4 regions of the Pantoea sp. y20 genome follow, and region 2 is predicted to be linked to each of the others. Evidence: predicted binding sites of a transcription regulator. Region 2 holds the regulator's gene; each other region holds the start of a gene.
The links. The regulator PhoB, encoded in region 2, activates phosphate uptake and scavenging genes when phosphate is short. The targets are predictions, from matches to a motif close to CTGTCATAAAACTGNCNNAT.
Positions count from the first base shown of each region.

Region 1 (5,154 bases), 1.4 Mb from region 2:
ACTTACTTGAGTAAGCTCCTGAGGATTCACTCACTTGCCGCCTTGCTGTCATCCGAATTATTTAGGGTATCCATCAGATCAGTTTCAGTGCAATCCAGTAGAGCGAACCCGACAGCAAAATACACACCGGCAAGGTGAACACCCACGCCATAGCGATATTTTTGATGGTGCGACTCTGCAATCCACCGCCATCGACCAGCATGGTACCGGCCACCGACGACGACAGAATGTGCGTGGTAGAAACGGGCATACCGGTGTAACTGGCCACGCCAATCGATACCGCGGCCGTCACCTGCGCCGACATCCCTTGCGCATACGTCATGCCTTTCTTACCGATTTTCTCACCAATGGTGGTGGCAACACGACGCCAGCCAATCATGGTGCCGATGCCCAGCGCCAGCGCCACAGCCACAATAATCCAGATCGGTGCGTACTCAACGGTGCCCAGCAAATCGCTTTTCAGCTTGTTGAGGAAGCGCTTATCGTCCGCGCTGGTTTCCGGCAGCTTGGCCACTTTATCTACGGTATCGGAAACGCACAGCAGCAGGCGACGCATCTGGCTGCGTTGATCAACCGTCAGCTGATCGTAGCTCTGCAGATTGTTCAGCAGCAGCTGCGCACGATCGATAGCCTGCAGCGCACGGCTGCTGTCGCAATGGAACTCCTGCGGACCGCCAAGCGATTCATCTGGCGTTGGCACCACAGGCGGCGCCATCTGCACCATGTGCGTCAGTGATTCGTTGTGCTGCTGATAATACTGCTCCAGATGGTTTACGGCATCGCGCGTGCGGGTGATGTCATAACCCGACGCATTCAGGTTCACCACAAAACCAGCCGGCGCAACGCCGATCAGCACCAGCATAATCAGGCCAATGCCTTTCTGACCATCGTTAGCGCCGTGTGAGTAGCTCACGCCAATCGCGGAAACGATCAGGGCAATGCGCGTCCAGAACGGGGGCTTTTTCTTGCCATCAATCTTTTCACGGTCAGCAGGCGTCATGTGGATGCGTGAACGCTTGGTGGTTCCGCTCCAGTAGCGACGCAGGATAAAGATCAGACCGCCTGCAATCACCAGACCTACAATCGGCGAAAGAATCAGGGACATGAAGATATTGATGACTTTCGGCAGGTTGAGCGCGTCAACCACCGAGGTGCCGGTCATCAGGGCGTTGGTGAGACCAATACCGATGATGGCGCCAATCAATGTGTGAGAACTGGACGCCGGCAAACCCAAATACCAGGTGCCAAGGTTCCAGATAATCGCGGCCAGCAGCATGGAGAAGACCATGGCGAGTCCGTGAGCCGAACCGACATTCAACAGTAAATCGGTCGGAAGCATGTGAACGATGGCATACGCCACGCTCAATCCACCAAGCAAAACACCTAAGAAGTTGAAAACACCCGCCATGACAACCGCCAGTTGCGCCCGCATCGCACGGGTATAAATGACAGTCGCGACCGCGTTAGCAGTGTCGTGAAAACCGTTGATTGCTTCGTAAAACAATACAAACAGCAGAGCAAGAATCAGTAACAGGCTGGTACTGAGGTCGAGACCAGCAAACAGATGTAGCATAAACGTTACGCCATTTTGGGAGGACATGAACGCGGCGCATTATCTGCGACAACGTGCGCGATATGAAAGAAAAATATAGCTCTTTATTGTCTTAAAATTGTAATGCAGCGTATAGATTTAGCTGAAAACAGCTTAAAATTAGTAAGTTACATTATGACACATTTACGGCATTTTTTTGAAGCTGGCGCTAAAAGCCGCAAATCCCTACAATCAGCGCCTTTCGAGCAAGGCGGATAAAAGCAGTGGAAAAGTTTGACGTTATCATTATTGGTGCAGGCGCAGCCGGCATGTTCTGCGCTGCGCAGGCAGGGCAATTGGGTCGCCGCGTATTGCTGCTGGATAACGGCAAAAAAGCCGGTCGCAAGATTTTGATGTCGGGCGGCGGTCGCTGCAACTTCACCAACATGCACACCGAACCGGCGGCGTATCTGTCGCACAATCCGCATTTCTGCAAATCGGCGCTGGCGCGCTACAACCAGTGGGATTTCATCGATCTGGTCAATCGCCACGGCATTGCGTATCACGAGAAAACGCTCGGGCAATTATTCTGCGATGACTCCGCACAGCAGATTGTCGATCTGCTGTTGAAAGAGTGTGATGCCGGCCAGGTGACGCTGCGCCTGCGCAGTGAAGTGCTGAGCGTTGAGCGCGACGATAACGGTTATACCTTGCAGCTGAACGGCACATCGGTGCAGGCAGAAAAACTGGTGATCGCCAGCGGCGGGCTCTCGATGCCAGGCCTCGGCGCCACGCCGTTTGGCTATAAAGTGGCGGAACAGTTCGGCCTGAAAGTGTTCCCGACGCGTGCGGCATTGGTGCCGTTCACGCTGCATAAACCGCTGCTGGAACAGCTCAACACGCTGTCGGGCGTCGCGCTGCCCACCACCATCACCGCGCAGGACGGCACCTTATTTAAAGAAGCGATGCTGTTTACCCATCGCGGCTTATCGGGGCCCGCCGTGCTGCAAATCTCCAGCTACTGGCAGCCGGGTGAATTCGTCACCATTGATTTGTCACCTGCCACTTCGCTGGATGATTTCATTCATGTGCAGCGCGAAGCGCATCCCAATCTCAGCCTGAAAAACAGTCTGGCGAAAATTCTGCCAAAACGGTTGGTGGAAGTGCTGCAGGAGCTAAAGCAGATTCCTGACGTCACGCTGAAGCAGCTTAACAGCAAGCAGCAGGGCGAACTGGTCAGCACGCTGCATCAATGGCGCGTGCAGCCAAACGGCACCGAAGGCTATCGCACCGCAGAAGTGACGCTAGGCGGCGTCGATACCACCCAACTGTCGTCAAAAACCATGGAAGCGCGCGATGTGCCAGGTTTGTTCTTTATCGGCGAAGTGGTGGACGTTACCGGTTGGCTGGGCGGCTACAACTTCCAGTGGGCGTGGAGCTCGGCCTGGGCGTGCGCGCAGGCGCTTTAAAAGGTAATCTTTACACCCAGTTGTGTCTGCCAGTTGCTGGCACCTTCCTGACTTAGGCGATGTTGCCACTTAAGCTGGCTATTAAGCTGAACATTCTCAGTCAGTTGCCAGCCAACGTCGCCGCTATATTGCAGGTGCTTACCGCCTCGGCCAGTACGCAGATTATCTTTATCTACCGCAACATTGCCCGCATGGCCGCTGTACTGCACATAGCGTGTTTCAAGGCCAAATTTCAGGCTATCTGTTGGTCTGAAGTCATATTTCATACCGCCAGAGAACTGCAGCTGTTTTTGCTGTGAATAACCAATATGTAGATTGTCGTTGTCATGAATATCCTTGATGCGTGCCCATTGCATGGTGGCGCCCAGCACTGGGGTGAACGCATGTGAACCCTGCTGCCAGCGCCAGCCAACATCCATACCGATATTGGCGCTGCGGGCTTTTACCTGCGCCACCTTATCTTTTTCATCACTGCTTATATTGCCGCGATAGTGACCGACGCTAATCGGCAGAGCCAGTTGCAGGCCATGCTGTGGCTGCCAGCTCAACATGGCATTGATACCTTGAGTATCAACCTGCCCGTGGCTGTTGCCGCTGGACTGTGAGGGCTCCAGAGTGAAGTGACCTTTACTGATCGCCACACTCAGTGCCAGCTGTCGTTGCTCATCTTCCGTCAGTAATCCACGTAAGCCTACCAGCCAGCCGTAATAGCGGTTTTCACTCTGGTTGTGATTGGCTTCGCTGCGATAGCGCTCATCAACGCTAAAACCCGAAATGAACAGGTCATGGCGACCATCCCGACCTGCAAGTTGTGCATCATAGATAAAGCGTGCTTGCAGATTTTCATCCATACCAAAGAGTGCGGCAGGCAGAGCGGCATAAGCTGGGATTTGTGGCTTAGGTCCTGGCACGGAGGGCGGCGGCGGGGGAGGTGGATTGCCATCGAGCACGGGGTCGATCAGATCCGGATCGGGTGGAAGCGGAGCAATCATCGAGCTCTGCAGCCGGTAAAACCAAAATAAATGGGGCCTGCTACCGGCAAGCTTTCCCTGAATATGCGGGCGATTAGCCGCCGGATTGAAATCATCATACCAGCTGTTTCGTGCGAAAAATTTCCCCACCATTTTTAAGCTGTCAGCGGCTGCATGTTTAACGTTATGCAACAGCGAATCGGAGTGGGGATGCTCGGATAAAGGCGCTAAAACCGCTTCGGTTGATGAGTGAGAAAGGGGGGTTACAGGAAGCGGTGGAATGTCTGAAGAAAAGGGTTTTATCTCTTTAGCATATAACGGCTCGAAGCTACAAAGTGCACCGATAGCCAGCGTCAGCTGAGTCAGGTTCATCGTATCTGGTCGATTTATGGCGAAAGGGTTTGCAACTTATAGTGACCTGTTAGTCGAGCTATTTAAGACCTGTCTTGTTTTGACGGGCAAAATGAATCGCTCGGCAGCTGATCACAGTTAACTGGTTACGTTATGGATGCGGCCGGCAAAATATGTGCGGCCAGCCGAATGCTGTTACTATCGCGCGTTTCCTTTTTCCAGCGGATAAACCATTCATGTTAAAACTCAAATTTATTGTGCCGTTGCTGATCGTCATCAGTGCCGCGGTTTGGTGGCTGATGCCGCATTACAGCGATGAGGACAAAGGCTATTACATCGCCATGTTCTGTTCGCTGACTCACGACGGACGCGGCAATACCGCGCAGGATATGCAGCAGATTATTGAAGGCAGTAATGCAGATTACGCATTGCAGAAGATTCATTTCCAACAGGGTTTGGCTGATCATCTGCAAGCGGTGTGGCAGGATTTGTCGCCCGAACAGCAGCAACAAGCGCGGCAGGAAAGACTCTCCTGCCGCCGTTTGATGTCTGAGAAATTGCTACCGGGCCAGCCGGTTCAGTAATTATTGAACGGGCAGCGCAGGGATTAAAAGCTGCGCCGCCGTTTTAAGAAGCCGCTCAACACCTTCCCGCTCCCATATCGCAAAACGTTTCGCAGCAGAATCTGACGCCAATTTTGCGAGACGCCCCGCATCCGCTTGGACGTTACTTGTTGTACTAATTGATATTTTTCGCAGCGCCGCGCAAAATACACACAGTCACATGGTGCAGCAATCGCTCGCTGAGCATGATGTTGGCACGCGCCTCACAT
Region 1 covers NZ_CM142816.1:3,894,643-3,899,796, reverse strand. Annotated here, with positions in the region: gene pitA (inorganic phosphate transporter PitA) at 74-1,573, opposite strand; gene ACYAC5_RS18145 (BaiN/RdsA family NAD(P)/FAD-dependent oxidoreductase) at 1,816-3,000, shown strand; gene ACYAC5_RS18140 (autotransporter domain-containing protein) at 2,997-3,992, opposite strand; gene ACYAC5_RS18135 (hypothetical protein) at 4,559-4,906, shown strand.
Region 1: a site for PhoB is predicted at 1,725-1,744, ahead of pitA (inorganic phosphate transporter PitA). Genes of this name have one in related genera too.

Region 2 (5,154 bases):
GTCAGGGCGTCGCGCAGTTGCGCGCTGCCGATCTCCGCCTCAAGTGAAGTCAGTGCTTGCTCCGCTTGCAGACGCTGCTGCGCGGCCTGGGCTTCGGCTTGCTGCAACGGTTGCGCCGCCTGTTCACGCTGAGCCTGCGCCTGTTGATGCTGCTCCAGCTGGCTGCGCTGCTGTTGGTGCTGTGCGATCAGCTGCGTCAGCGTCTGCTCGCGCTCATCCAGTCGGGCAATCTCCGCCTGCCAGCGCGTTAATTCCACGCCCCAATGGGCGACAGCGGCTTCGCGGGCACGAAATTCCTGCTGCTGCGCCAGCTGTTGTTGTAAACGTTCACTTACCTGCTGTTGCTGGCTGAGTGCGGTTTGGCTGGATTGCAGCGCCTGTTGTTGCTGCAGATGCAATCGCTGCTGTTCATCCAGCTGCTGCGCGAGGGTGGTGATGCGTTGATCGAGCGGGATAACCTGCTCGGTGAGCAGCGTTTCAAGCTGCTGCTGATGCTGTAACGCCTGTTCGCGCGCCTGCTGCGCGGCCTGATAATGGTTTTCGCCCTGTTGCAGCGCGGTTTTGGCTTGCTGCCGTTGCGCCTGCAGCTGCTGCGATTGCTGTTTCAGCGCGCGCAGATCGCCCTGCAACTGTTCGCGCTGCTGCAATTTCTCGCGCAGTTTTTCTGCCGGTTCGGCGCGCGCCAGCCGCTGACGATCGCCATCCGCCTGCTGCCAGGCCTGTTGCGCGGCAAGCAGCGTCTGTTCGGCCTGCTGCTGCTCTTGGGTTAGCTGTTGCTGCTGCACCAGCCATTGCTGCTGATGCTGCGCCAGCGTTAGCTGTTCGCTGAGAATTTTCTCCTGCGCACCAAGTTCTGCCAACTGCTGCGTCAATTCTGCCCGGCGTGCTTCATCCAGCAGCGACATGCCACCGGCGCGGGCGCGCAGCGTATCCAGCTCGCTGCGCGCGGTGCGCCAGCGTTCATAGATCTGCACCGAGATTTGTCCGTAGATTTCGGTGCCGGTCAGCTCTTCCAGCAGCTCGGCGCGTTCGCCGGGTTTGGCATTCAGGAAGGCGGCAAACTGGCCTTGCGACAGCATCATTGAGCGGGTAAAGCGGGCGAAATCGAGCCCCGACAGGGTCTCAATCGCTTTTAGCTTGTCGCCAACTTTATCGGCGATGATCTGATTATCAGCGACGCGCGCCAGCTCGACGCGCGGTGCCTGCAGCTTACCGTCGGCTTGGCCGCGCGCGCGGTTCTGGCTCCAGAAGGCGCGCCAGGCTTCGCCTTTGATCTCAAACTCCACTTCCGCCAGACACTCGGCGGTGTCGCGGGTGATCAGCTCGTTCTGGGTTTGCGACAGCGTGCCGAGGCGCGGCGTCTGATGATAGAGCGCCAGGCAAATCGCATCGAGTAAGGTGGTTTTGCCCGCGCCAGTGGCGCCGGTAATGGCAAACAAGCCGTTGCTGGCAAAGGGCTCACGACGGAAATCGATAAACCATTCGCCGCGCAGCGCATTGAGGTTCTTAAAACGTAGCGTCAAAATTTTCATGCGGATGGATTCTCCAGCGCGGCAAGCTGGGTGCGGAACAGCTGCGTTAACTGCTCGGCCTGCCCGGCATCCAGCTGATCTTCCTGCGCCAGTCGGCGAGCAAACACGTCTTCCACTTTTAGTTCGCTCAGGGTTTCGTTCTCCAGCCGTTCGAGGCTGCGCTGCCGCTGTTCGCGGCTGCGGCGCACCAGCAGCACTTCGACCGGCAGATTTTCGGTGAGCGCTTCAATGCGACGTTGCAGATCGCTGAGATATTCCTGCGTGGTGATCTCAATATCCAGCCAGACTGGCTGTTCGCTGGCGCTCGCGCTGAACTGCGCCAGCTGATGTTCAATCTCCGCCATCGAGCCTTTCAGCATCTGCATCGGCTGGAAGTGCGGGATGGTTAGCGGCGTAACGGTATCGAGCGTGGTGCTGAATTCCAGCAGGAAGACGCTTTTCTCGCGGCCAAGCTCATCAAAACTGAGCGGAATCGGCGAACCGCTGTAACGAATGTGCTCGCTGTTGGCGATGCGCTGGGCGCGATGGATGTGACCGAGCGCGATGTAATCGGCGTGCGGAAACGCCTGCGCCGGGAAGGCATCCAGCGTACCGATATAGATGTCGCGCACCGAATCGCTTTTAGTCACGCCAACAGTGGTGAGATGACCGGTGGCGATGATCGGCAGCGTAACGTCCTGCGCATCGCACTGCGCCTGCGCGGCAGCAAAGCAGTGCTGATAATGCTGCTCGATCGCCTCCAGCAGCGAGATCTGCTTCTCGCGGCCGGATTGGCCAGCCTGGCTACGCAGAATGTCGCGCGGACGCAGATAAGGAATGGCGCACAGCAGCGCGCCCGGCGCGCCGTCGCGCTGCTTCAGGGTTAATACCTGCTGTTCGCCCTGCGGCGTGGCGCTGGTTATCACCTGCGTATTCAGGCAGGCCAGCAGCTCGCGCGATTCATTCAGCGTCGCCACCGAGTCGTGATTGCCCGCCAGCACCACCAATTGACAGCCGCTTGGCTGCAGCGCCACCACAAAACGGTTAAACATTTCACGCGCGTAGCTCGGCGGCGAACCGGTATCAAACAGGTCGCCGGCGATAATCAGCGCATCCACCTGATGCTGCACAATCTGATCCAGCAGCCAGTCGAGAAACGCCTGATGTTCCCGCGCGCGACTTTTGCTGTAAAAGAACTGACCGAGATGCCAGTCAGCGGTGTGAATGATGCGCATGTTTGCTCCGTGCTCTATTTAGCGAAGACGAATTATAACCACTTAAGATCACAAAGAAAAAAAGCAGAATTTTATTGTGACATTTCTGTTTTTTATCTATCTATCTTAGGGCGGTGTTTTCATAAAAGTGTCACAAAACTGACGCATAATGGCGCCGCAAATCCCAGTGACACGGTGTCACACTAGCAGGAGTTACAATGGCTAAGCGCATTTTGGTTGTGGAAGACGAAGCTCCCATCCGTGAAATGTTATGTTTCGTGCTGGAACAGAATGATTACCAGCCTATTGAGGCGGAAGATTATGACAGCGCGATTGGTAAGCTGATCGAACCCTGGCCTGATTTGATTCTGCTGGACTGGATGTTGCCCGGCGGCAGCGGGATTCAGTTTATTAAGCATTTGAAGCGCGAAGCCATGACGCGCGACATTCCGGTGATGATGCTGACGGCGCGCGGTGAAGAGGAAGATCGCGTGCGCGGTCTGGAAGTGGGCGCGGATGATTACATCACCAAGCCATTCTCACCGAAAGAGCTGATGGCGCGTATCAAAGCGGTGATGCGCCGTATTTCACCGATGGCGGTGGAAGAGGTGATTGAGATGCAGGGCCTGAGCCTTGATCCTTCCTCACATCGTGTGATGTCGGAAACCACGCCGCTGGAGATGGGGCCGACCGAGTATAAATTGCTGCACTTCTTTATGACCCACCCGGAACGCGTGTACAGCCGCGAACAGCTGCTGAACCATGTTTGGGGCACCAATGTGTATGTCGAAGATCGCACCGTCGATGTGCATATTCGCCGTTTACGTAAAGCACTGGAATTAACCGGCCACGATCGCATGGTTCAAACCGTGCGCGGAACAGGGTATCGTTTCTCTGCCCGCTATTAAACGTAAACGGAGTGTTTACCGTGCTGGAACGACTCTCCTGGAAGAGATTGTTGACCGAGCTGGCGCTGGTCTGTTTACCTGCGCTGGTGTTGGGTCTGTTGTTCGGATATCTGCCGTGGCTGCTGCTGATTGCGGTGACCGGCGTGATGTTCTGGCACTTCAGAAATCTGATGCGTCTGTCGCACTGGCTGTGGGTCGATCGTTCAATGACGCCGCCCACCGGACGCGGCAGCTGGGAACCGCTGTTTTATGGCCTGTACCAGATGCAATTGCGCAACCGGCGGCGGCGGCGCGAGCTGGGCAATCTGATCAAACGTTTCCGCAGCGGAGCAGAATCGCTGCCGGATGCGGTGGTGCTGACCACCGAAGAGGGCACTATTTTCTGGTGCAACGGCCTGGCGCAGCAGCACCTTGGCTTGCGCTGGCCGGAAGATAACGGCCAGAACATCCTCAATTTGCTGCGTTATCCTGAATTTTCCCGCTATATCCGCCAGCGCAAGTTCGACATGCCGCTGACGCAGATCCTCAATAATCAGCATCATATGGAATTCCGCGTGATGCCTTACAGCGAAGGTCAGTGGCTGATGGTGGCGCGTGATGTCACCCAGATGCACCAGTTGGAAGGCGCGCGACGCAACTTTTTTGCTAACGTCAGTCATGAACTGCGCACGCCGTTAACGGTATTGCAGGGTTATCTGGAAATGATGGACGACTCGGTGATGAACGAGCGCACGCGCAGCAAGGCGTTGCATACCATGCAAGAGCAGACGCGCCGCATGGACAGCCTGGTGAAGCAGTTGTTGACCTTGTCGCGTATCGAAGCGGCGCCGGCCATCGATCTCAAAGAGACGGTGGATGTGCCGGGCATGCTGATGCTGTTGCAGCGTGAAGCGGAAACGCTGAGTCAGGGACGTCACACCATCCATTTCCATACCGATCCGCATCTGAAAGTGTTCGGCAATGATGAGCAGCTACGTAGCGCCATTTCCAATCTGGTCTACAACGCGGTGAATCACACGCCCGATGGCACGCGCATCGACATCAGTTGGCTGCGCACTAAACAAGGCGCGCAGTTTAAGGTGTGCGATGACGGGCCGGGCATTAGCGAGCAGCATCTGCCGCGCCTCACCGAGCGTTTCTATCGCGTGGATAAAGCGCGTTCGCGCGCCACCGGCGGCAGCGGATTGGGGCTGGCGATCGTGAAGCATGCGTTGGGACATCACAACGCGCGGCTGGAGATCACCAGCGTGCCGCATCAGGAAACCTGTTTCAGCTTCCTGCTGCCGCCACGCTTGATTGTGGCTAACGTGATGCAAGAGCGGGTTAATTAAGGTCGTAGGATCGCTATTCATGGCGCCATACTTATCAGTTAATAAAGCCTTTTTGGTGCGGGCGCTGACACATCTGCTGCGTCACGGGCCGTCCTCGCGCCGCTAGCGCGGTACCTTCGGCTTCCACGTTGTGCCGACGGACCGTTCGCGGATCGGCCTTCCCTGGCCGACCCCGAACTGCCTCGCGCAT
Region 2 covers NZ_CM142816.1:1,044,746-1,049,899, forward strand. Annotated here, with positions in the region: gene ACYAC5_RS04745 (AAA family ATPase) at 1-1,532, opposite strand, end outside; gene sbcD (exonuclease subunit SbcD) at 1,529-2,746, opposite strand; gene phoB (phosphate response regulator transcription factor PhoB) at 2,944-3,633, shown strand; gene phoR (phosphate regulon sensor histidine kinase PhoR) at 3,654-4,964, shown strand.

Region 3 (5,154 bases), 350 kb from region 2:
CGATCGCCATACGATTTCTTCAGGTTGGTCACTTCCAGCACTTTGTCGCCAAGGCGAGCGCCAGGTGGAATGAAGAGTTCGTTGGTTTCGTTACGCTTCTGGTAATCGGTGTTGTTCAACTCTTCAAAGCGTGCCAGACGGGCTTTGCCCTTCGACTGACGGCCTTTCGCGCCTTGACGCACCCACTCCAGCTCTTTCTCGATAGATTTGCGACGCGCCGCTTCAGAAGAAGCTTCCTGCGCCAGACGCTGATCTTTTTGCTCCAGCCAGGAAGAGTAGTTACCTTCCCACGGAATACCTTCACCGCGGTCCAGTTCCAGAATCCAGCCAGCCACGTTATCCAGGAAGTAACGGTCATGCGTGATCGCCACAACGGTCCCTTCGAAGTCGTGCAGGAAGCGCTCGAGCCACGCCACGGATTCGGCATCCAGGTGGTTGGTCGGTTCATCGAGCAGCAGCATGTCTGGCTTTTCCAGCAGCAGACGGCACAGCGCAACGCGGCGGCGCTCACCACCGGAAAGGGTAGCGATTTTGGCATCCCAGTCTGGCAGACGCATCGCATCGGCGGCACGGTTCAGCTGGGTATCGAGGTTGTGACCATCGTGCGCCTGGATCACTTCTTCCAGACGGCCCTGTTCAGCGGCCAGCTTGTCGAAATCCGCATCGGGATCGGCATACAGCGCATACACTTCGTCGAGGCGCTTCAGCGCGCCAACCACTTCGGATACCGCTTCTTCAACGGATTCACGCACGGTGTGCTCCGGGTTCAACTGCGGTTCCTGCGGCAGATAACCCACATTGATGCCCGGCTGTGGGCGTGCTTCCCCTTCGATATCGGTATCGATACCGGCCATGATGCGCAGCAGCGTCGATTTACCCGAGCCGTTCAGGCCGAGTACACCGATTTTTGCTCCAGGGAAGAAGCTAAGAGAAATATTCTTCAGGATGTGACGCTTCGGCGGAACGACCTTGCCGACGCGATGCATGCTATAGACGAATTGAGCCACGTTGTATTGAGCCTTTTGGTCTGTGAGTTATGAACTTTAGGTACAGAAGTTTAGCTGTTTTCACCCTTTATTCATACCCGTCATACTTCGCGCTGCAGGTGCGTTGGCTGCGTGTGTCCACCCCAGTCACATACTAATGTATGCGCCTGGGGATGAACCCACTTGCCGCCTTCCTGCAACACGAAGTATTTAGGGTCTGGTTTTGTTTCCCGGTAATAGAAACAGAGGAATTCTAAGCTTTAGGCAATCGCAGCGGAATATTCTGTTGTGCCAGCCAGCTCTTCAGCGCCGGTTCGGGTGCGCTATCGCTGACCAGCAAATCAAAACGGCGCAATTCACCGATACGCGCGGGCAGCACTTTGCCAAATTTACTGCTGTCCGCCACCAGCACGCGCTGACGTGCGCGCAGCATCGCGTGGTGCTTCATCGCCAGCTCGTTAATGTTGTAGCAGGTGGCGCCCTGTTCCTGATCGATACCTGCCGCCGAAATAAAGGCCAGCGTCGGGCAGAGATCGTCGAGGATCGAGTGCGCGCCAATCGGCGTGAACAGCGCGTTATCGGCGTGGAACTCACCGCCGCTCAGGATCACGTTGCAGGCCGGTTTCTCTTTCAACGCCAGGAAAGTGTTCATCGCGCAGCAGATGGCGGTGAACGGCAAGGTGTCAGGAATCGCATCTACGATGTACGGCAGCGTGGTGCCGCAATCAAAAAATACCGTGTCATTTTCACTGATCAGATCCGCAGCAGCCTGCGCCAGGCGCTGTTTGCGTGCGGCGTTCTGACCGTGCTGATCGGAGATGAAATAGTGTCCGGCGTGGCTTTTCGGATCGCTGACGATATAGCCGCCCAGCAGCACCACGGTTGAAGCCGGTTCGGTGAGATCGCGGCGAATGGTCATTTCCGACACGCCGAGCAGCTGCGCCGCGTCTTTCAGGTGCAGTTTATCGGTGCGTTTCAGCGCCTGAGCCAACTTGTGAATACGTTCGTCGCGCCGGGTTTCCATGATCATCTCTGCGTAATTAATCCTGAAGTCGAAGTGGCCTGGTCAAAAATCACGATAAATCTCACATATTTTAATGATTTGCGACGTATCCAGCAGGCCAGTTTTCAATCTTACCTGTAATGAGATCGGCCCGCAAACCTCATGCAATGCCGCCAACGTGTTGCTCTCAAGCCGCTTCGCTCTGATTCTCAATGTTGTTCCATTGTTAGAATAATAACATTCATTTCTACCAATTAATGGCTGTTTATCGGCTTTTTATCAGGATGTCGAGGTGTGAAATTTATCACACAATTAACTTTATTAACCTGATATTGTTATTTTAATAACATTATAAAGCTAAAAATTCACCGGGAGAAAACAATGGATATTGCGGTTATTGGGTCAAATATGGTGGACCTCATTACCTATACCAATCAGCTGCCTAAAGCGGGCGAAACGCTGGAAGCACCCGATTTTGCCATCGGCTGCGGGGGTAAAGGTGCCAATCAGGCTGTGGCAGCGGCGAAGATGGGCGGCAGCGTGATGATGGTGAGTAAAGTCGGCGACGATCTGTTCGCGCCGAATACCGTGGCCAATCTGCAGCAGCAAGGCGTTGATACCCGCTTCGTCACCACCGCGCCAGGCACCTCCAGCGGCGTGGCACCGATCTTCGTCGACGATCAGTCGCAGAACCGCATTCTGATTATCAAAGGTGCCAACCAGCAGTTGAAGCCAGCCGATATCGATGCCGCCGCCGAAGCACTGAAAAGCTGCCAGTTGATCATCCTGCAGCTGGAGATCCCGCTGGAGACTGTTTATTACGCCATTGATTTTGCCCGTCAGCATGACATCAAAGTGATCCTCAATCCGGCACCGGCGGTGGCGGATCTCAATATCGACTACGCCTGCAAATGCGACTTTTTCATGCCGAATGAAACCGAGTTGGAGATCCTCACCGGCATGCCGGTCACCACGGATGAAGAGGTGAAGCTGGCGGGGCAATCGCTGCTCAAACGCGGGCTGAAAAATCTGATCATCACGCTGGGCGGGCGCGGTTCGCTGTGGATGTCTGGCGACAGCGTGCATCAGGTTGCCCCCACCGCGGTAAAAGCGGTGGATACCAGCGGCGCGGGCGATGCCTTTATCGGCTGCTTCGCCCACGAGTTGGTGAAAAGCGGCGATATCCCGGCCGCGATGGCGCAAGCCTCGGCTTATGCCGCCTGCAGCGTGACCGGTCGCGGCACGCAGCGCTCCTATCCCGACGCGGAAACCTTCCAGCGTTTTCTCAACGTTCACTGAGGTCGAGTTATGCAACCGAACATTGTTCAGCAATCTGATGGCTATCTGAATAAAACGCCGCTGTTCCAGTTCATTTTGCTCTCGTGCCTGTTCCCGTTGTGGGGCTGTGCGGCGAGTCTGAACGACATCCTGATCACCCAGTTCAAAAGCGTGTTCGCGTTAAGCGATTTCGCCAGCGCGCTGGTGCAGAGCGCGTTCTACGGCGGCTACTTCCTGATCGCTATTCCGGCCTCGCTGGTGATCCGCAAAGCCACCTATAAACTGGCGATTTTATTGGGCCTGGCGCTGTATATTGTGGGCTGCGTGCTGTTCTATCCTGCGTCGCACATGGCAACCTACACCATGTTCCTGGCAGCGATTTTCGCCATCGCTATCGGTTTGAGCTTCCTCGAAACCGCCGCCAACACCTACAGCTCGATGATTGGTCATCGCGATCACGCCACGCTGCGCCTGAATATCAGCCAGACTTTCTATCCGGTGGGCGCACTGATGGGCATCGTGCTGGGCAAATATCTGGTGTTTCAGGAGGGCGACAGTCTGGAAAGTCAGCTGGCCGGCATGAATGCGGAACAGGCGCATGCGTTCCGTCTCACCATGCTGGAGCACACGCTGGAACCCTACAAATATCTGGTGATGGTTTTGGTGGTAGTGATGCTGCTGTTTCTGTTCACCCGCTATCCGCGCTGCAAACCGGAAAGCAGTGAAAAATCGTTGCCGTCGCTCGGCGAAACTTTCCGCTATCTGGCGGCGAATCGTCACTTCAAACGCGGGATTCTGGCGCAGTTCTTGTATGTCGGCATGCAGGTGGCGGTGTGGTCGTTCACCATTCGTCTGGCGCTGACGCTCGGCGCGGTCAATGAGCGCCATGCCTCTAACTTTATGATTTACAGCTTCATCGGCTTCTTTATCGGTAAATTTATCGCCAACGTCCTGATGACGCGCTTCCGTGCGGAAAAAGTGTTGATTGCCTACTCGCTGCTGGGTGTTCTGGCGTTGGCGTATGTGATGTTTGTGCCGAACTTTACCGCCGTGTATGCCGCCATCCTGGTCAGTGCGCTGTTTGGTCCGTGCTGGGCGACGATCTACGCTGGAACGCTGGCTACCGTCGATAACAAATACACCGAAGTGGCGGGCGCGTTTATCGTGATGTCGATTGTCGGTGCTGCCTTTATTCCTGCGATTCAGGGCTTCGTCTCCGATCATCTGGGCTCGATGCAGCTGGCGTTCGGCGTTTCGCTGCTGTGCTTCGCCTGGGTGGGTTACTTCTTCTGGGGCGAGCTGCGTCATAAAAAACAGGCAGAAGCAGCCGGTCGTTTAGTTGAGGAGATGCCATGAAAACCCGTTTACCGTTACGTCGTGAGCAGTTTCATGAAACGCCAGCCACGCTGCTGCGCAACGAGACGTTCCACGTCGAGCTGTTTCGCTATCCCGCAGGTGTGGAAGCGGTGTGCATCAGCAATCCACGCGGCACGGTGATCGTACTGCCGTTTTACGGTCAGATGGTGTGGGACGCTAACTTTGACGGCCATTCGCTGACCATGAGCCACAGCTTTAAGCAGCCGCTGCCTGGCAGTTCGATCATTGATACCTACGGCTGTTTCGCTTTCCACTCCGGGCTGCTGGCCAACGGCTGTCCGGCAGAGGATGACGATCATCCGCTGCATGGCGAAATGGCCTGCGCGCGCATGGACAGCGCATGGATCGTGCTGGAGGACGATCGCCTGTCGCTGGAGGGCGAAACCGAATATGTGAAGGGCTTTGGCCATCACTATCTTGCCGCACCGGCGGTGCGCCTTGAGGCCAATGCTGCGCGCCTGCACATTGAGATGAACGTCACTAACCTGGCAGGCGCTCCGATGCCGCTGC
Region 3 covers NZ_CM142816.1:696,541-701,694, forward strand. Annotated here, with positions in the region: gene ettA (energy-dependent translational throttle protein EttA) at 1-1,007, opposite strand, end outside; gene deoR (DNA-binding transcriptional repressor DeoR) at 1,240-2,010, opposite strand; gene rbsK (ribokinase) at 2,371-3,288, shown strand; gene fucP (L-fucose:H+ symporter permease) at 3,298-4,623, shown strand; gene ACYAC5_RS03170 (aldose 1-epimerase family protein) at 4,620-5,154, shown strand, end outside.
Region 3: a site for PhoB is predicted at 2,280-2,299, ahead of rbsK (ribokinase). Genes of this name have one in related genera too.

Region 4 (5,154 bases), 1.1 Mb from region 2:
CACATGCCGTACACGATGCTGGGGATCGCCGCCAGCAGCTCAATGGCGGTGCCCAGCGGGCGACGCAGCCAGCCAGGCGCCAGTTCGGTCAGGAACAGCGCGATGCCGAAGCTCACCGGCACGGCAATGATCAAGGCAATAATCGAGGTGACGAGGGTGCCGTAAATCGGTACCAGCGCACCAAATTGTTCGTTTGGCGCATCCCAGGTTTTGTTCCACAGGAAAGAGAAACCAAATTTTTGGATGCTTGGCCAGGAGGAGAAAATCAGGGAGACGATAATGCCGCCCATCAACAGCAACACGATAAGCGCGGATAGCTTCACCAGCGCGCCGAAAATCATGTCGCCTTGTTTACCGGGGGCTTTGAACGTCGGCTTAGTGGCAGCCATAGAATTCTCTGTTCTCAGGGGGATGTCAGGGCGGCACGCAGGCCGCCCATTGGGGTTGGCCAACCGTCTCGGCTGGCCAGGTCAATCTGTTACTGGTACAGCGCTTTACCGGAGCTATCTTTGATGTTCGCTTTCCACGCTGCACGAATCTGGTTAGCTACGCTTTCTGGCAGCGCGGCGTAATCCAGGTCGGTTGCGGTTTTGCTGCCACCTTTGTAAGCCCAGTCGAAGAACTTCAGCACTTCGCTACCTTTCTCCGCATTCGCCTGATCTTTGTAGATCAGGATGAAGGTGGTTGAGGTGATCGGCCATGCATCGTTGCCTTTCTGGAAGGTCAGATCCTGAGCAAAGGTTTTGCTCCAGTCTGCGCCTTTCGCGGCGTTAGCAAAGCTCTCTTCACTTGGTGCGACCGCTTTACCGTCGGCATCAACCAGTTTGGTGTAGGTCAGGTTGTTCTGCTTGGCGTAAGCGTATTCCACATAGCCAATTGAACCCGGCAGACGCTGTACAAACGCGGCCACGCCGTCGTTACCTTTACCGCCCAGTCCGGTTGGCCAGTTAACGGTGTTACCTTTACCAATTTTGCTGTTCCACTCTTCGTTCACTTTTGCCAGGTAGCTGGTGAAGACGAAAGAAGTACCGGAACCGTCAGCGCGGCGAACCACGTTGATGTTGGAATCTGGCAGTTTCACGCCTGGGTTCAGTTTAGTGATCGCCGGGTCGTTCCACTTTTTGATGGTACCGAGGTAGATGTCGCCCACGGTTTTACCGTCAAGAGTCAGTTCACCGGATTTCACACCTGGGATGTTAACCGCCAGCACCACACCACCAATGACGGTAGGGAACTGGAACAGGCCGTTTTTCTGCAGATCTTCTTCTTTCATTGGCGCATCAGACGCACCGAAATCGACGGTTTTCGCGATGATTTGCTTCACGCCGCCGGAAGAACCAATACCCTGATAGTTGATTTTGCTACCGGTGGCTTGCTGGTACTCGGCTGCCCACTTGGCATAAACCGGCGCCGGGAATGTCCCGCCTGCGCCCGTCAGATCGGTGGCTGCAAAAGCAGAAACCGCGCTTACTGCGAAGGTGGCGGCGAGGATTCGGGCTACGGTGCTACGCATCAGTGTCATGTTCCCTCCAGGGGATTCAAAAAAATCAGGCTCAATGCCTTTTTAGTAGGAGTCAGTGATTGCTGCTGGAGGGAAAATAGGACAGTTTGATGACAGTGAAATGTACGAAATGTGACAGTTATATGACAGCGTACAGAAATGAAGCGGGCCCATTGCGGGCCCACTCTTGTTACTGATTATTCAACGGTAACCGATTTAGCCAGGTTACGCGGCTGGTCAACATCGGTACCTTTAATCAGCGCCACATGGTATGAGAGCAGCTGTAACGGCACGGTGTAGAAGATCGGTGCAATCACCTCTTCTACGTGCGGCAGGGAGATGATTTTCATGCCATCGCTGTCGCTGAAACCGGCATCCTGATCGGCAAACACATACAGCAAACCGCCGCGCGCGCGTACCTCTTCAATATTGGATTTCAGCTTCTCCAGCAGTTCGTTGTTGGGCGCGACCACGATCACTGGCATATCCGCATCAATCAGCGCCAGCGGGCCGTGCTTCAGCTCGCCCGCCGCATAGGCTTCGGCGTGGATATAGGAGATCTCTTTCAGCTTCAGCGCGCCTTCCATCGCGATCGGATACTGATCGCCACGGCCAAGGAACAGCGCGTGATGCTTATCAGAGAAACCTTCCGCCAGGTTTTCGATTACTTTGTCCTGCGCCAGCATCTGTTCGATGCGGCTCGGCAAGGCCTGCAGCGCGTGCACAATCTCGTGCTCGGTTTCGGCTTTCATGCCGTGCAGACGACCGAGTTTCGCCACCAGCATCAGCAATACTGCCAGCTGCGTGGTGAAGGCTTTGGTGGATGCCACGCCAATTTCAGTGCCGGCTTTGGTCATCAGCGCTAAATCGGATTCACGCACCAGCGATGAACCGGCCACATTACAGATGGCCAGCGAACCGAGATAACCCAGCTCTTTCGACAGGCGCAGCGCCGCCAGCGTATCGGCGGTTTCACCCGATTGTGACAGCGTGATCAGCAGGCTATTTTTACGCACTGCAGATTTGCGATAACGGAATTCTGAAGCAATTTCCACATCACAAGGCAGGTTAGCCAGCGACTCAAACCAGTAACGCGAAACCATGCCGGAGTTATATGACGTACCGCAGGCAATGATCTGAATATGTTCGACCTGGCTCAACAGCGTCTCAGCATCCGGGCCCAGCTCGCTAAGATCGACTTCGCCGTGATTAAAACGACCGGTGATGGTGTTTTTGATCGCGTTCGGCTGCTCGTAAATCTCTTTCTGCATGTAATGACGATAGATGCCTTTGTCGCCGGCATCGTACTGAGCGGTCGATTCGATTTCAGCGCGCTTAGCCGTTTTACCGTCACGATCGATGATGGTGACTTCGCGGCGGGTGATCTCGGCAATATCGCCCTCTTCCAGATAGATGAAGCGACGCGTCACCGGCAGCAGTGCCAGCTGATCGGAAGCGATAAAGTTTTCGCCCACGCCACGGCCAATCACCAGCGGACTGCCGGAGCGCGCCGCCACCAGCAGCGAAGGATCGCGGCTGTCCATGATCACCATGCCATACGCACCGCGCAGCTGCGGAATGACGCGCAGCACCACTTCACGCAGCGTGCCGCCCTGCTTCTGCTCCCAATGCACCAGATGCGCCACCACTTCGGTGTCGGTTTCTGAGGCAAAGTGATAGCCGCGCTCAAGCAACTGCGCGCGCAGCGGCTCATGGTTTTCAATGATGCCGTTGTGCACGATGATGATGTGCTCAGAAACGTGCGGATGCGCATTGGCCTCCGACGGTTCACCGTGTGTCGCCCAGCGCGTATGTGCGATACCGGTGCCGCCAATCAGCGGCTGCTGCTCTGCGGCTTCCGCCAGGTTCTGCACTTTACCCAGACGACGCAGGCGCGTCATATGGCCCTGACGATCGACGACGGCTAATCCCGCGGAGTCATAACCGCGATACTCAAGACGACGCAAACCTTCCAGCAGAATTTCTGCGATGTCACGCTGCGCTACTGCACCAACAATTCCACACATAGTAATTTCCTGACTTCATGGCTTTCGGCCATTGCGTTGTCATACGACCTGATTTCCCCGAGCCTTGTAGAGAGTGGGGATATTTTTTTATGGCACTGCTAACAGGCCGATCGTTGTCGGCCTTTAAAATTTATTTTTTCTTAACAGGACGCTGCCAGCCCGATTTTTGATTCTGTTCTTTACGGTTGTAGACCAGATCCGCAGCTAACACATCTTTCATTATCGTGGTGCCCGCGGCGATGGTCGCACCGCTCGCCACGCTGACTGGCGCCACCAGCTGGGTATCCGAACCGATAAACACGTTGTCTCCAATGATGGTTTTGGATTTGTTGGCGCCATCATAGTTACAGGTAATGGTACCCGCACCGATATTCACGCCCGCGCCAATTTCCGCATCGCCGAGATAAGAGAGATGACCGGCTTTGGAGCCTTTGCCGAGCGTGGCTTTCTTCATCTCTACAAAGTTGCCCACGTGCGCCGCTTCCGCCAACTCGCTGCCCGGACGCAGACGCGCAAAAGGCCCAACCGTACAAGCAGCGGCTAACGTGGCATCTTCGATCACCGAATAAGGGCTGATTTCACAGTCGTCAGCAATCACGCTGTTTTTGATGATGCAGCCGGCACCGATTTTGATGCGGTTGCCGAGCGTGACTTTGCCTTCGATGATCACGTTGGTGTCGATCTCCACATCGCGGCCGTGTTGCAACGCACCGCGCAGATCGAAACGCGCCGGATCGCGCAGCATCACACCCGCCAGCAGCAGCTTTTCTGCCTGCTCGCTTTGGTAGACACGCTCAAGCGTTGCCAGCTGCAGGCGATTGTTGACGCCATCGGTTTCGCTGATGCGCGCCGGATGCACCGCATTGATCACGCGGCCTTCGTGGTGCGCCATGGCGATGATATCGGTGATATAGAATTCGCCCTGCGCATTATTGTTGTTAAGTTGTGCCAGCCAGCGCTTGAGGTCGCCACCGTTGGCAATCAGAATGCCGGTGTTAATTTCCTGAATTTTAAGCTGTTCTGGCGAGGCATCTTTCTGCTCAATGATGCCGATCACCGTGCCGTTTTCACGCACGATACGACCGTAGCCGGTGGGGTTATCCAGAACTACGGTGAGTAAACCAATGCCGCCCGCGGGTTTCGCATCACGCAGACGTTGCAAACTGGCCTGCGAGATCAGCGGCACGTCGCCGTACAGCATCAGAATATCTTCGTCATCGGCAAAGAAGGGCGCGGCCTGCTGCATCGCGTGGCCGGTACCGAGTTGCTCAGCCTGCAGCACCCAGTTGAGTGCGTTATGCGCTAACGTTGACTGCAGTAAATCTCCGCCGTGGCCATAAACCAGATGGATCTGCTGGGCGCCCAAACCGGTTGCGGCATCAATAACGTGCTGAACCATTGGTTTACCTGCAAGGGTGTGCAGAACTTTGGGCAGGTCGGAATACATTCGGGTGCCTTTGCCAGCGGCTAAGATCACCACACTCATCGCGTTCGTAGACATAACTATCCTGATTCTCTTCAACTTTCGAAAGTGTAAGGTTTAACCCCGAGATTACTACATTTTTCTCGGGTCGAAATTAGCCGGGCTCAGCGCCAGGCGGCAAATTTGGAGCAAAAAAAATGCCA
Region 4 covers NZ_CM142816.1:4,208,032-4,213,185, reverse strand. Annotated here, with positions in the region: gene pstC (phosphate ABC transporter permease PstC) at 1-389, opposite strand, end outside; gene pstS (phosphate ABC transporter substrate-binding protein PstS) at 479-1,522, opposite strand; gene glmS (glutamine--fructose-6-phosphate transaminase (isomerizing)) at 1,699-3,528, opposite strand; gene glmU (bifunctional UDP-N-acetylglucosamine diphosphorylase/glucosamine-1-phosphate N-acetyltransferase GlmU) at 3,659-5,029, opposite strand.
Region 4: a site for PhoB is predicted at 1,632-1,651, ahead of pstS (phosphate ABC transporter substrate-binding protein PstS). Genes of this name have one in related genera too.